3 regions of the Streptomyces sp. NPDC052016 genome follow, and region 3 is predicted to be linked to each of the others. Evidence: riboswitches for the same ligand, from Rfam matches in the RefSeq annotation. Region 3 holds a riboswitch; each other region holds the start of a gene.

Region 1 (4,209 bases), on a different contig from region 3:
TCACCGTCGCGACCTTCGGTCAGTCCTTCCACTGGATGGACCGCGATCTGGTGGCGGCGACCGTCAGGGACATGCTCCGGCCCGGCGGGGCGCTGGTGCACATCGCTGACCTGAAGACGCAGACCCGGACCGTCGAGGGCCTTCCGTATCCGGCCGTTCCCTACGCCGCTCTGGAGGAGCTGGTCAGGCGGTACCTCGGGCCCGTCCGTAGGGCCGGGCAGAGTCTGCTGCCCCACGGGACGCCCGGCAACGAGGCAGCCGTCTACGCCCGGGCCGGACTCTCCGGTCCCCGGCGCCATGTCGTGCCCGGAGGCCAGGCACTGGAACGGACGGGGGACGACGTGGTCGCCTGGGTGTTCTCGATGTCGTACGCGGCTCCGCACCTGTTCGGCCCGCGCCGGGACGACTTCGAGGCGGACGTGCGCCGGCTGCTGCGGGACGTGTCTCCCCAGGGCCGCTTCTCCGAGCGGGGGCCGAGCACCGAGGTGTTCGTCTGGCGGAGGGGTTACGGCGAGCGGTGATCGAACGGTCCCGGCAGGGGTCGTGATGCCGTCGGCTCGGGCGTCTGCACGCGTACACGGCGGGGACGCCGGGCCTGCCGGGACTCAGGTCCCGCCGCGCCGCCGTCCCCCCGGGCCGCCGGCTGGCCGACCTCGCACGGTTGTCTGGCCCACCCTGAAAGCCGCGTGGGTCTGGTTCGGCCGGGTCGGCTACCGGCGGTGGGCAGCGGCGTGCGGCGCGGACCGGCGACTTGGCGCCGGCGAAGTTCGAGCGGCTCGAAGTGCCGAGTCACCGACGGCGGGTCACGGCCCGGCTACCGTGGTTCCGCATGACCCACACCGAGATCGAGATCACCGCATCGCTGGTCCGGGATCTGCTGCGTGACCAGCACCCCGACCTGGCCAATCTGCCTGTGGAACTCGGCGCGCGTGGCTGGGACAACCAGTTGTGGCGGCTCGGCGACGACCTCGCCGTCCGGCTGCCCTGGGCGACGCAGTCCGCGGACGCGCTGCTGCGCAAGGAGCACGAGTGGCTTCCCGCTCTCGCCCCGCTTCTTCCCTTGCCGGTCCCCGTCCCGCAGCACCTCAGCGAGCCCTCCGAGCGGTTTCCGCGGCCATGGATCGTCACCACCTGGGTGCCGGGAACGCCCGCCGACCGCGCCCCCGCCACGCGCGCCGAGGAGGCGGCCGACACCTTGGCCGCCTTCCTGACCGCTCTTCACCGACCTGCCCCCGAGAGGGCGCCGACCGGCCGCGACCGTGGGGGTCCGCCGGCCGACCATGCCGAGCCGTTCGCCCGGGGGCTGGCCTCGGCCACCGAACAGGGGCTGCTGCCCGACCCGGACGCCGTCCGCGCCGTCTGGGAAGACGCCGTCGCCGCGCCCGAGTGGACGGGCTCGCCGGTCTGGCTCCACGGCGACCTGCACCCGGCCAACGTCCTCACCGAAAACGGCACCTTCTGCGGCGTGGTCGACTTCGGCGACCTCTGCGCGGGCGATCCGGCCTGCGACCTCGCCGCCGCGTGGATACTGCTGCCGGACGGCGCCGCCGACCGCTTCCACGCCGCCTATCGGCCGGCCCCGGACCCGGCGACCCTTCGCCGCGCCCGTGGCTGGGCGGTGTTGAAAGCCCTCGCCTGCATCTTCATCGGAGACGCGGGTGTCCACGGCCGTCCGGGCGGCAAGCCCACCTGGGGCCCGCCCGCCCAGGCGTCGCTGCGACGCCTCACCGCGACGCTCCACGGCCCCGGCACCGAAGCAGTGACCTGAGCTGCTCACAACGTCGGCGACGACGACCCAGGGAAGACCGGAGGCGACCAACGACGACCGACGACGACCACCGTGCAAGGCTCGCAGCCCAGGTCACCCGAGTGGATCTGCGACACTGGTATCGCTATGCCTAAGCCCGGAGAACTCACTTTCGTCGCCCCCCGCGGAGCCAAGAAGCCGCCGCGGCACCTCGCCGACCTCTCGCCCGCCGAGCGGAAGGAGGCGGTGGCGGAGATCGGTGAGAAGCCGTTCCGGGCGAAGCAGCTGTCGCAGCACTACTTCGCACGGTACGCGCACGACCCGGCGGAGTGGACCGACATCCCCGCCGGCGCGCGTGACAAGCTGCGCGAGGCGCTGCTGCCGGACCTGATGACCGTCGTCCGGCATCTGTCGACCGACCAGGGCACCACCCGCAAGACGCTGTGGCGGCTGTTCGACGGCACGCTCGTCGAGTCGGTGCTGATGCGGTACCCGGACCGGGTCACCATGTGCATCAGCTCGCAGGCCGGGTGCGGCATGAACTGCCCGTTCTGCGCGACCGGGCAGGCGGGACTGGACCGGAACCTGTCCACCGCCGAGATCGTGCACCAGATCGTGGACGGGATGCGGGCGCTGCGGGACGGGGAGGTCCCGGGCGGGCCGGCCCGGCTGTCCAACATCGTCTTCATGGGGATGGGCGAGCCCCTCGCCAACTACAAGCGGGTCGTCGGGGCCATCCGCGCCCTCACCGACCCCACGCCGGACGGGCTCGGGCTCTCGCAGCGCGGGATCACCGTCTCGACCGTCGGGCTGGTCCCGGCCATCCACCGGTTCTCCGACGAGGGCTTCAAGTGCCGGCTCGCCATCTCGCTGCACGCCCCGGACGACGAGCTGCGTGACACCCTCGTGCCCGTGAACACGCGGTGGAAGGTGCGCGAGGTGCTGGACGCCGGGTTCGAGTACGCCGAGAAGTCCGGGCGGCGGCTGTCCATCGAGTACGCCCTGATCCGGGACATCAACGACCAGGCCTGGCGTGGTGACCGCCTCGGGCGGCTCCTCAAGGGGCGGCCGGTGCACGTCAACCTCATCCCGCTCAATCCGACCCCCGGCTCGAAGTGGACCGCCTCACGGCCCGAGGACGAGAAGGCGTTCGTCGAGGCGATCGCGGCGCACGGGGTGCCCGTCACCGTCCGGGACACCCGCGGCCAGGAGATCGACGGGGCGTGTGGTCAGCTCGCCGCCACCGAGCGGTAGTCTGATCCCGGACAACTTCATACCTTCATATTCCGACAGGGGAGCGCCACAGCGCTGAGAGTGCGGCAACCGGCCGCAGACCCTCTGAACCTCGCCCAGGTCATTCTGGGTAGGAAGTTCGGTCATCACTCGAGCTGTTGCGCCCTGCCCGGGGCCGGCGGAACCTCCGCGGGCCCCGGGCAGGGCCGCGTCTCTTCCTGGTCAACCCCAGGAGGAATCCAGTGCACACCAGGACGTTCGTGGCCGCGGCCGTCGGCCTCGGTCTCGTCACGCTGTCCGCGTGCGGTTCGTCGTCGTCCGACGACACCGCGTCCGGCGGCGGCTCCAGGACCGTCACCCTCGTCAGCCACGACTCGTGGGCCGTCTCCGAGAACGTCCTCGCGGACTTCGAGAAGCAGTCCGGCTACAAGGTGAAGGTCCTCAAGGACGGCGACGCCGGACAGGCCGTCAACAAGGCCGTCCTCACCAAGGACAACCCGCAGGGCGACGTCTTCTTCGGCGTCGACAACACGCTGCTGTCCCGCGCGCTCGACAACGATCTCTTCCAGTCGTACGAGGCCAAGGGGCTCGACCAGGTCGACAGCCGGTACCAGCTCGACGCGGACGAGCACCGGGTCACCCCCGTCGACTACGGCGACATCTGCGTCAACTACGACAAGAAGTACTTCGCCGACCGCAAGCTGGCCCCGCCCGCCACCTTCGACGACCTGGTCAAGCCCGCCTACAAGAACCTCCTCGTCACCGAGAACGCCTCCACCTCCTCGCCCGGCCTCGGCTTCCTGCTCGGCACCGCCGCGCGGTACGGCGACGACGGCTGGGAGGGGTACTGGAAGAAGCTCAAGGCCAACGGCGTGAAGGTGGTCAGCGGCTGGGAGCAGGCCTACAACGAGGAGTTCTCCGGTTCGGCCGGCGGCAAGAAGGCCGGGGCCGACCGGCCGCTCGTCGTCTCCTACGCCTCCTCCCCGCCCGCCGAGGTGATCTACGGCGACCCCAAGCCGGCCACCGCCCCGACCGGTGTCGCCGACGGCACCTGCTTCCGGCAGGTCGAGTTCGCCGGGCTGCTGAGCAACGCGAAGAACAGCGAGGGCGGCAAGGCGCTGATCGACTTCCTGGTCTCGAAGAAGTTCCAGGAGGACATGCCGCTCAACATGTTCGTCTACCCGGTGCTCGAGGGCGCGGCCGTGCCCGCCGAGTTCACCCAGTACGGG
Region 2 (4,209 bases), on a different contig from region 3:
GACAGCCCGGTCTCGTCGTCCTGATCGGAGCGGGACTGCAGCGGAGCTGTGACGTGGGGTGGGGCGTGCTGGTGGGTGGACGGGCGTGCGCGTGGCGCCGTCGGGGGTGCCTCGCTTCTCGCCGGTGGGTGGGTCGGGGTCGTGGCGGTGCGGCGAGCCCGTCGCCGGTCGGGCGTACTGCTGCCTGCCGGTAGCTGTGGACCTTGGCCGGCAGCGCCACGCGACGGGCTGCGCCGCACCGCCACGACCCGCTCCCCGCCGCGGGCGGCTGCGGGAGCGTGCCGGCTGCGCTCCTGCGCCGTGACCTGGGGGCTGGGTGCCGGGTCAGAACGCGGGGCGCTCCGGGTCCAGCGTGGCTCGGCCCTCCGCAGGAGACGACGCCTCGGCGAAGTGGCGGCGGGGGATCCGGCCCGCCAGCCGGGCCAGCCGGCCCCCTTCCACGGCGTGCCTCATCGCGGAAGCCATCCGCTCGGGATCCTGCGCCCGCGTCACCGCCGACGCCAGCATCACCCCCGCGCACCCCAGCTCCATCGCCAGCGCCGCGTCCGACGCCGTACCGGCCCCCGCGTCCAGAATCACCGGCACGCGCGCGTGCTCGACGATGAGCTGGAAGTTGTGGGGGTTGCGGATGCCCAGGCCGGAGCCGATGGGCGAGCCCAGCGGCATCACCGCCGCGCAGCCCACGTCCTCCAGCTTCCGGGCGAGCACGGGATCGTCGTTGGTGTACGGCAGCACGGTGAACCCGTCGTCGACCAGCGTCTCGGCCGCGTCGAGCAGTTCGACCGGGTCCGGGAGCAGTGTCCGCTCGTCCGCGATGACCTCCAGCTTGATCAGGTCGGTGCCCAGGGCCTCCCGGGCCAGCCGTGCCGTCAGCACCGCCTCACCCGCCGTGAAGCATCCCGCCGTGTTCGGCAGGACGCGGATGCCGAGCTTCTCCAGCACCGACAGGACCGAGCCGTGCACCGAGGGGTCCACGCGTCGCATCGCGACCGTCGTCAGTTCGGTCCCGGAGGCGACCAGCGCCCGCTCCAGCACCTCCAGGCTGGGGGCACCGCCGGTACCCATGATGAGGCGGGACGAGAAGGTCGTACCGCCGAGGACGAAGGGGTCGTCGGCCATGGCTCAGCCTCCCTGGACGGCCGTGAGGACTTCCACGCGGTCACCCTCGGAGAGGGCCGTGGCGGACCACTGCGCGCGCGGGACGACGGTTTCGTTGAGCGCCGCGGCCACCCCGGAGGGCGCCGCGGTCAGGGACCGTACGACGGCGTCGAGGGTGGTGCCGGCCGCGACCTCCCGCCGCTCACCGTTGACGGAGATGTTCATGCGGGCTGCTCCGAGAGTGCGGCGGCGGCGAAGCGCCGGGGCGTGAAGGGACGGGCCTCGTCGGGGAGTTCACCGGTGGCCAGGGCGTGTGCCATCACGTCGCCGGTCACGGGGGTGAGCAGCACGCCGTTGCGGTAGTGCCCGGTCGCCAGCAGCAGCCCGTCCAGCTCGGTCGGGCCGAGCAGCGGCGCGTTGTCCGGGGACCCCGGACGCAGGCCCGCGCGGGTCTCCGTCAGGGGCAGCTCGGTGATGCCGGGGACCAGTTCGTGCGCGTCGCGCAGCAGCTCGTAGACGCCCCCCGCCGTCACCGTCGTGTCCCAGCCCAGTTCCTCGCTGGTCGCGCCGACGACCAGCTCGCCGTTCTCCCGCGGCACCAGGTACACGTGGCTGCCGCGCACCACGGCCCGGACCGTCCGGGTCAGGAACGGGGCGTACCGCCGCGGCACGGTCAGCCGCAGCACCTGGCCCTTCACCGGCCGTACCGGCGGCAGCACCTCGTCCGGCACGCCCGCGAGCCGCCCGCTGAGGCTGCCGGCCGCGAGCACCACCTGCCCCGCCGCCAGCGGCGTACCCGCGCGCGTGAGGACCCCCGCCGCCCGGCCGGCCACCACGGACAGCCGCTCGGCCCACGTCCGGTGGAAGACCACGCCCGCCCGTTCGCAGGCGGTCACCAGCGCCCCCGCCAGCCGCCGCGGATCGATCTGGTGGTCGCCGTCCACCCGCAGCCCCCCGCGCACCCCGGGCGCGAGCATCGGCTCCAGCCGCCGGCACTCCCGCCCGGACAGCCACTGCGACTCCAGTCCCGACCGCTGCTGCAGGACGTGCAGTTCGCGCAGGTGCGCGCGGTCGTCGGCGTCCAGCGCGACCGCGAGTGTGCCGGAGCGTCGGTAGCCGAGGTCCTGGCCGGTGGCCTCGGTGAGTTCCGCCGCGAAGTCCGGGTAGCGGCGGGCCGAGGCCAGGTTCAGGCCGAGCAGGGTCTGCTCGCCGTAGTGCAGTTCGGTGACGGCGGCCAGCATCCCGGCGGCCACCTGCGCGGCCCCGCCGCCCGGTTCGGGGTCCACCACCGCCGTGGCGATTCCGCGTTGCGCGGCCCGCCACGCCGTCACCAGCCCGATGATGCCGCCCCCGACCACGAGGACGTCTGACGTACGTGAGGACATGGGCGTCCAGCCCCTCCCTTCGCCGGCATGACCCGGATCAGGTTCGTACGGTCGGAGGCCGCCAGCCTCCCTCTCAGCCCGGTGCGTCCGGGCTCCCGCGAGTGCTCTACGTTGGCCACCCTAGCCCGTGGATCCGAGCCTCTGTAAGGGAGCCTCACCTCATGCCCCGCTCGCTGGACGGCCTCGTCCTCGCCCCCGTCGCCGACCAGGCCCCCGGCCAGGTCGGCACCCGCACCCGCTTCGCCTACCACGAGCGGGGCGGTGTGATCTGGGCCGACTACGCGGGCGGCGACGTCGTACGCGGGCACCTGGTGGGTACGCGGGAAGGCGACCGGCTCGACTTCCGGTACGTCCAGCTCAAGCACGACGGGACGACGTCCTCCGGACACTGCGTGTCGACGGTCGTGGAACTGGACGACGGCCGGGTGCGGCTCGACGAGACGTGGGAGTGGGAGTCGCAGCAGGGCAGCGGGACCAGCATTGTGGAACAGGTCACGGAGCACGACCACTGACTGACAGATCGTCAGTTGTCTATGGTGATCAGGTGAGCGAGCAGACGCGGGAGAAGGGCCGGCCGGCGCGGCGGCGGGTGGTCGTCGTCGGCGCGGGCATGGCCGGGGTGCAGACCGCGGTCGCCCTGCGCGAACAGGGCTTCGACGGGACGGTGACGCTCATCGGCGCCGAACCCCACCAGCCCTACGACCGGCCGCCGCTGTCCAAGGCCGTCCTGCTCGGCAAGGCGGAGGACTCCGCCTTCGACGTCGACTTCGAGAGCCTGGACGTCGAGCTGCGGCTGGGCAGCGAGGCGCTCGCCGTGCGCCCCGCCGACCACGTCCTGGACACCGAGACGGGGCCCGTCCCGTACGACGTCCTCGTCCTGGCCACCGGCGCCGAACCGATCCGGCTGCCGGGCGCCGAAGGGGTGCCCGGCGTCCACCTGCTGCGCACCCTGGACGACGCCGAACGGCTGCGGCCGGTGCTCGCCCGGCAGCACGACATCGTGGTCGTCGGCGCCGGCTGGATCGGCGCGGAGTTCGCCACCGCCGCCCGGGAGGCCGGCTGCGCGGTCACCGTCGTCGAGGCCGCAGACCGGCCGCTGGCCGGCGCCCTGCCCGCCGAGGTCGCCTCCCCGATGACCGCCTGGTACGCCGACAGCGGCACCGAACTGCGCACCCACGCGCGCGTGGCGCGCGTCGAGCCCGGCGCGGTCCTCCTCGACGACGGCACCCGGCTGCCCGCCGGCGCCGTCGTGGTCGGCATCGGGGCCCGCCCCGCCACGGCCTGGCTCTCCGGCTCCGGCATCGAGCTCGGCCCGCACGGCGAGGTCGTGGCCGACGCGCACCTGCGGACCTCCGTGCCGGACGTGTACGCGGTCGGCGACTGCGCCTCCTTCCCCTCGGCGCGGTACGGCGAGCGGCTCCTCGTCCACCACTGGGACAACGCCCTCCAGGGCCCGCGCACGGTCGCCGCGAACGTTCTCGCCGAGGGCACCGGGGAGCCCCCGGCCGTCTACGACCCGGTGCCGTACTTCTGGTCCGAGCAGTTCGGCCGCTTCGTCCAGTACGCCGGTCACCACACCGGTGCCGACACCACCCTGTGGCGCGGCGACCCGTCCGGCCCGGCCTGGACGGTCTGCTGGCTGCGCGAGGACCGTCTGGTCGCCCTCCTGGCGGTCGGCCGGCCCCGCGACCTCGCCCAGGGACGCCGGCTGATCGAGGCGGGCACG
Region 3 (4,209 bases):
ACGTGTTCCGCCGTGCTCGCGGCGGATGTCCTGGGAGATCTTCATCGAGCAGAACTTCGGCCCGCACATCGAGCAGAAGTGGGCCGTCTTCGCCGGCTCCGCAGGCAGTGTCTCGTCATGGAACTCGCGGGCCGTGTCCGGGTCGAGGGCCAGGTTGAACTGGTCCTCCCAGCGGAACTCGAACCGGGCGTCGGACAGCGCGTCGTCCCATTCCTGCGCGCCGGGGTGCCCCTTGGCGAGGTCGGCCGCGTGGGCGGCGATCTTGTAGGTGATGACGCCGGTCTTGACGTCGTCACGATTGGGCAGGCCCAGGTGCTCCTTGGGCGTGACGTAGCAGAGCATGGCCGTGCCCCACCAGGCGATCATCGCGGCACCGATGCCGGAGGTGATGTGGTCGTACGCCGGCGCGACGTCCGTGGTCAGCGGGCCGAGCGTATAGAACGGAGCTTCATCGCAGATCTCCTGCTGAAGGTCGATGTTCTCCTTGATCTTGTGCATCGGGACGTGGCCCGGGCCTTCGATCATGGTCTGAACATGGAAACGCTTCGCGATCCGGTTGAGTTCCCCGAGCGTCCTCAACTCCGCGAACTGCGCCTCGTCGTTGGCGTCCGCGATCGAGCCCGGCCTGAGACCGTCACCGAGCGAGTACGTGACGTCGTAGGCGGCGAGGATCTCGCAGAGCTCCTTGAAGTTCTCGTAGAGGAACGATTCCTTGTGGTGGGCCAGACACCAGGCCGCCATGATCGAGCCGCCGCGGGAGACGATGCCGGTCTTGCGGTTCGCCGTCAGCGGGACGTACGGCAGGCGGACGCCCGCGTGGACCGTCATGTAGTCCACGCCCTGCTCGGCCTGCTCGATGACGGTGTCCTTGTAGATCTCCCAGGTCAGTTCCTCGGCCTTGCCGTCGACCTTCTCGAGTGCCTGGTAGAGCGGCACCGTGCCGATGGGAACGGGGGAGTTGCGCAGCACCCACTCGCGCGTGGTGTGGATGTTGCGGCCTGTGGACAAGTCCATGACCGTGTCGGCGCCCCAGCGGGTCGCCCAGGTCATCTTCTCGACCTCCTCCTCGATGGAGGAGGTGACCGCGGAGTTGCCGATGTTGGCGTTCACCTTGACCAGGAAACGCTTGCCGATGATCATCGGCTCGATCTCCGGGTGATTGACGTTCGCGGGCAGAACCGCCCGGCCCGCCGCGATCTCCTCGCGGACCACCTCCGGCGACACGTTTTCCCGGATCGCCACGTACTCCATCTCGGGCGTGATCTCGCCCCGGCGCGCGTACGCGAGTTGTGTGACGGCCTTGCCGTCGCGGCTCCGGCGCGGCACACGCGGCCGTCCCGGGAAGACCGCGTCGAGGTTGCGCAGGCCACCGCGGGGCGAGGTGTGCTTGATACCGTCGTCCTCGGGGCGGACCGGGCGGCCCGCGTATTCCTCGGTGTCGCCGCGAGCGATGATCCAGTTCTCCCGCAGCGGCGGCAGGCCCCTTCGGACGTCGGTTTCGACATGCGGATCGGTGTACGGGCCGGATGTGTCGTACAGCGTGACCGACTGCCCGTTGGTGAGGTGCACCTGACGGACCGGCACCCGCAGGTCGGGGCGGGGGCCCTCGACGTACGCCTTGTGCCAGCCGACGGACTTCCCGGCCTCCCCGTTGGCGGAGATCTCGGCAGAGATCTGCGTGGAGGCAGGCGTGCGTGCGTCCTTGTTGGTCATGAGACCTACTCCCTACGCCGGCATTACCCGGTAACAGGTTCAGCGGTCGACGCAGCGATTGCCGTCTGCCGACGTTTCATGTGAAACATCACTCGATGCCGGTGACGTTCCACGTGAAACATCGCGAAGACGGAGGTCAGCGCCCTCTCAGCCCGGTGCTCCGAGCTCCCGCGTGTGCAAAGGTTGCCCCCACGCTAGCGGCAATTCGGGCGCGGTGAACAGAGGGCCCCCTTCGTTCTTGCGATGATCGGTCGGTGACCACGACACACCATCCCCCGTACCCACCGCCCGAACCGCCCCGCGGCACGGGTGCCGGAAACGGCGACGGTCCCGGCCCCGGTGCCGGCCACAGCCGTGGCTCCGGTCCTGGTCCGGGCCCTGCACCCCGCCCTGGCTCTGATCCAAGTGCTGGTCCTGGCCGGGGTCCTGGCTCTGGTCGAAGTGCTGGTCCTGCTCAGGGTCCTGGCCCTGGTCAAGGTCTTGGTCAGGGTCCTGGTGACGTCCGCGACTTCAGCAGTGGGCATGCTCAGGGGCCCGGGTACCGAGACAGTTCCCCGGGGTTCGGTGGCGTGCACGGGTCTGGCGGAGGTCAGGAGCCGGGCGGCGGCGGTTACGGGCATGGGCCCGGTGGCCCCGAACACGGCCGTGGTGGTGGCGAGCGCGGGCCGGTTGGGGGTCAGGACGGCGGTCACGGCCACGGGCATGCCCCGGGAGACGGACACAGCGGAGGGCACGGCCCTGAATCCGGTGGCTGGCCGGGTCCCGGCGGCGGGCACGGCGCGGGTTCCGGCGGCGGACACAGCGGAGGCCCCGGTGGCGGACACGGCGGCGGACACGGCGGCGGACACGGCGGCGGACACGGCGCCGGTTCCGGCGGCGGGCACGGGCATGCGCACAGCCACGGTCACGGCCCGGCAGCGCCCGTCTCCCAGCACCTGCGGAAGGTCATCGCAGCCGTCCTCATCCCGTTCGCCGTGGCCGTACTCGCCGGGCTCGTCGTGCTGTGGCCCGGCGGCGCCCCGCCGCACGAGCGCACCGGAGTCGGTTTCGACCGCCAGACCCAGCATGCGACGGTCACGAAGGTCGAGAGCGTGAGCTGCTCGTCGGTGCACGCCTCCGGTGGCACCCCGACCGGTGACACCTCCACGGCCGAGGGCTCCTCCGCCCAGCAGCAGGCGAACGGCACGTGCAAGCGGGCCACGATCCGCGTGGACACGGGCAACGACAAGGGCCGTACGTTCACGGAGATCGTGCAGCCCGACCAGTCACGGCAGTTGCACGAGGGCCAGAAGGTCGTGGTCGCGTACGAGCCCGCCGCACCCAAGGACCTGCAGTACTCGGTCACCGACGTGAACCGTCGCGTCCCGATGGCGGTGCTCGCCGCGATCTTCGCCGTCGCCGTCGTGGTCGTCGGGCGGTTGCGGGGCGTCATGGCGCTGATCGCGCTGGCCATCAGCTTCCTGATCCTGAACTTCTTCATCCTGCCCGCGATCCTCCAGGGCTCGAACCCGCTGCTCGTGGCCGTGGTGGGATCGAGCGCCATCATGCTGATCGCGCTCTATCTGTGTCACGGCCTCTCGGCCCGCACGTCGGTCGCGGTACTAGGGACGCTCATCTCACTGCTGCTGATCGGCTTCCTCGGCTCGTGGTTCATCGACTGGGCCGCGCTGACCGGCAACACGGACGACAACACCGGTCTCATCCACGGTCTCTATCCGTCGATCGACATGAGCGGTCTGCTGCTCGCCGGAATCATCATCGGCTCGCTCGGCGTCCTCGACGACGTGACGGTCACCCAGACGTCGGCCGTCTGGGAGTTGCACGAAGCCAACCCGTCGATGGGCTGGCGGGGCCTGTACCAGGCCGGCATCCGCATCGGCCGCGACCACATCGCGTCCGTGGTCAACACGCTAGTCCTCGCCTACGCCGGCGCGGCCCTGCCGCTGCTGCTGCTCTTCTCGATCGCCCAGAGCAGCGTCGGCACAGTCGCCAACAGCGAGTTGGTCGCCGAGGAGATCGTGCGCACGCTGGTGGGCTCCATCGGCCTGGTGGCCTCGGTTCCGGTGACGACGGCCCTCGCGGCCCTGGTGGTCTCGGCCGACCGGCAGAAGCCCGGTACAGCGTCCGAGGCGGCGCCGGGGGCTGCGCCGACCGGTGCCGCGGGCCCTGCGCCCCAGCCCGCCCGCGGCGGCAGGGGCAGGCGACGCAAGCGCTGACGCTGCTGGGCGTCAGAACGAGTGGGGGTCGGGCGGGCGAGCCGATTCCCAAGGCCGCCTGTACGCCCGGCCCCGCACGTTTCTCACGCCCTCGGCGCAAGCGCCCGAGGATGCCTCCACCCCAGCGCCTGACGGCTTTGCCGTCCGGTCCCCACCGCTCCATGAAAGTTCCGGTGTCCCACCGCTCAGCAGCAGCGCAGAAGCGTTCCTGCAAACCCCCCGCCCGCCGCTGAAGCGTTACGCCACCGTTCTCACGGCGCAGCGCTCAGCCGGCGCTCTG

The links. A riboswitch is a leader RNA that binds a small molecule or an ion and turns the genes downstream of it on or off. The one in region 3 is predicted to bind thiamine pyrophosphate.
Region 1: another riboswitch for thiamine pyrophosphate. It lies ahead of ACIHAR_RS11830 (thiamine ABC transporter substrate binding subunit); the one in region 3 lies ahead of thiC (phosphomethylpyrimidine synthase ThiC).
Region 2: another riboswitch for thiamine pyrophosphate. It lies ahead of thiO (glycine oxidase ThiO); the one in region 3 lies ahead of thiC (phosphomethylpyrimidine synthase ThiC).

Annotation. Positions count from the first base shown of each region.
Region 1 is NZ_JBIUBX010000007.1:231,835-236,043, forward strand. Features, by position in the region: gene ACIHAR_RS11815 (class I SAM-dependent methyltransferase) at 1-521, shown strand, start outside; gene ACIHAR_RS11820 (aminoglycoside phosphotransferase family protein) at 830-1,768, shown strand; gene rlmN (23S rRNA (adenine(2503)-C(2))-methyltransferase RlmN) at 1,895-3,001, shown strand; TPP riboswitch at 3,029-3,135, shown strand; gene ACIHAR_RS11830 (thiamine ABC transporter substrate binding subunit) at 3,223-4,209, shown strand, end outside.
Region 2 is NZ_JBIUBX010000003.1:241,792-246,000, forward strand. Features, by position in the region: gene ACIHAR_RS06065 (thiazole synthase) at 325-1,119, opposite strand; gene thiS (sulfur carrier protein ThiS) at 1,123-1,323, opposite strand; gene thiO (glycine oxidase ThiO) at 1,320-2,483, opposite strand; TPP riboswitch at 2,481-2,592, opposite strand; gene ACIHAR_RS06080 (hypothetical protein) at 2,645-2,995, shown strand; gene ACIHAR_RS06085 (FAD-dependent oxidoreductase) at 3,028-4,209, shown strand, end outside.
Region 3 is NZ_JBIUBX010000018.1:150,179-154,387, reverse strand. Features, by position in the region: gene thiC (phosphomethylpyrimidine synthase ThiC) at 1-1,713, opposite strand, end outside; TPP riboswitch at 1,706-1,895, opposite strand; gene ACIHAR_RS23255 (YibE/F family protein) at 2,283-3,929, shown strand; gene ACIHAR_RS23250 (SsgA family sporulation/cell division regulator) at 4,195-4,209, opposite strand, start outside.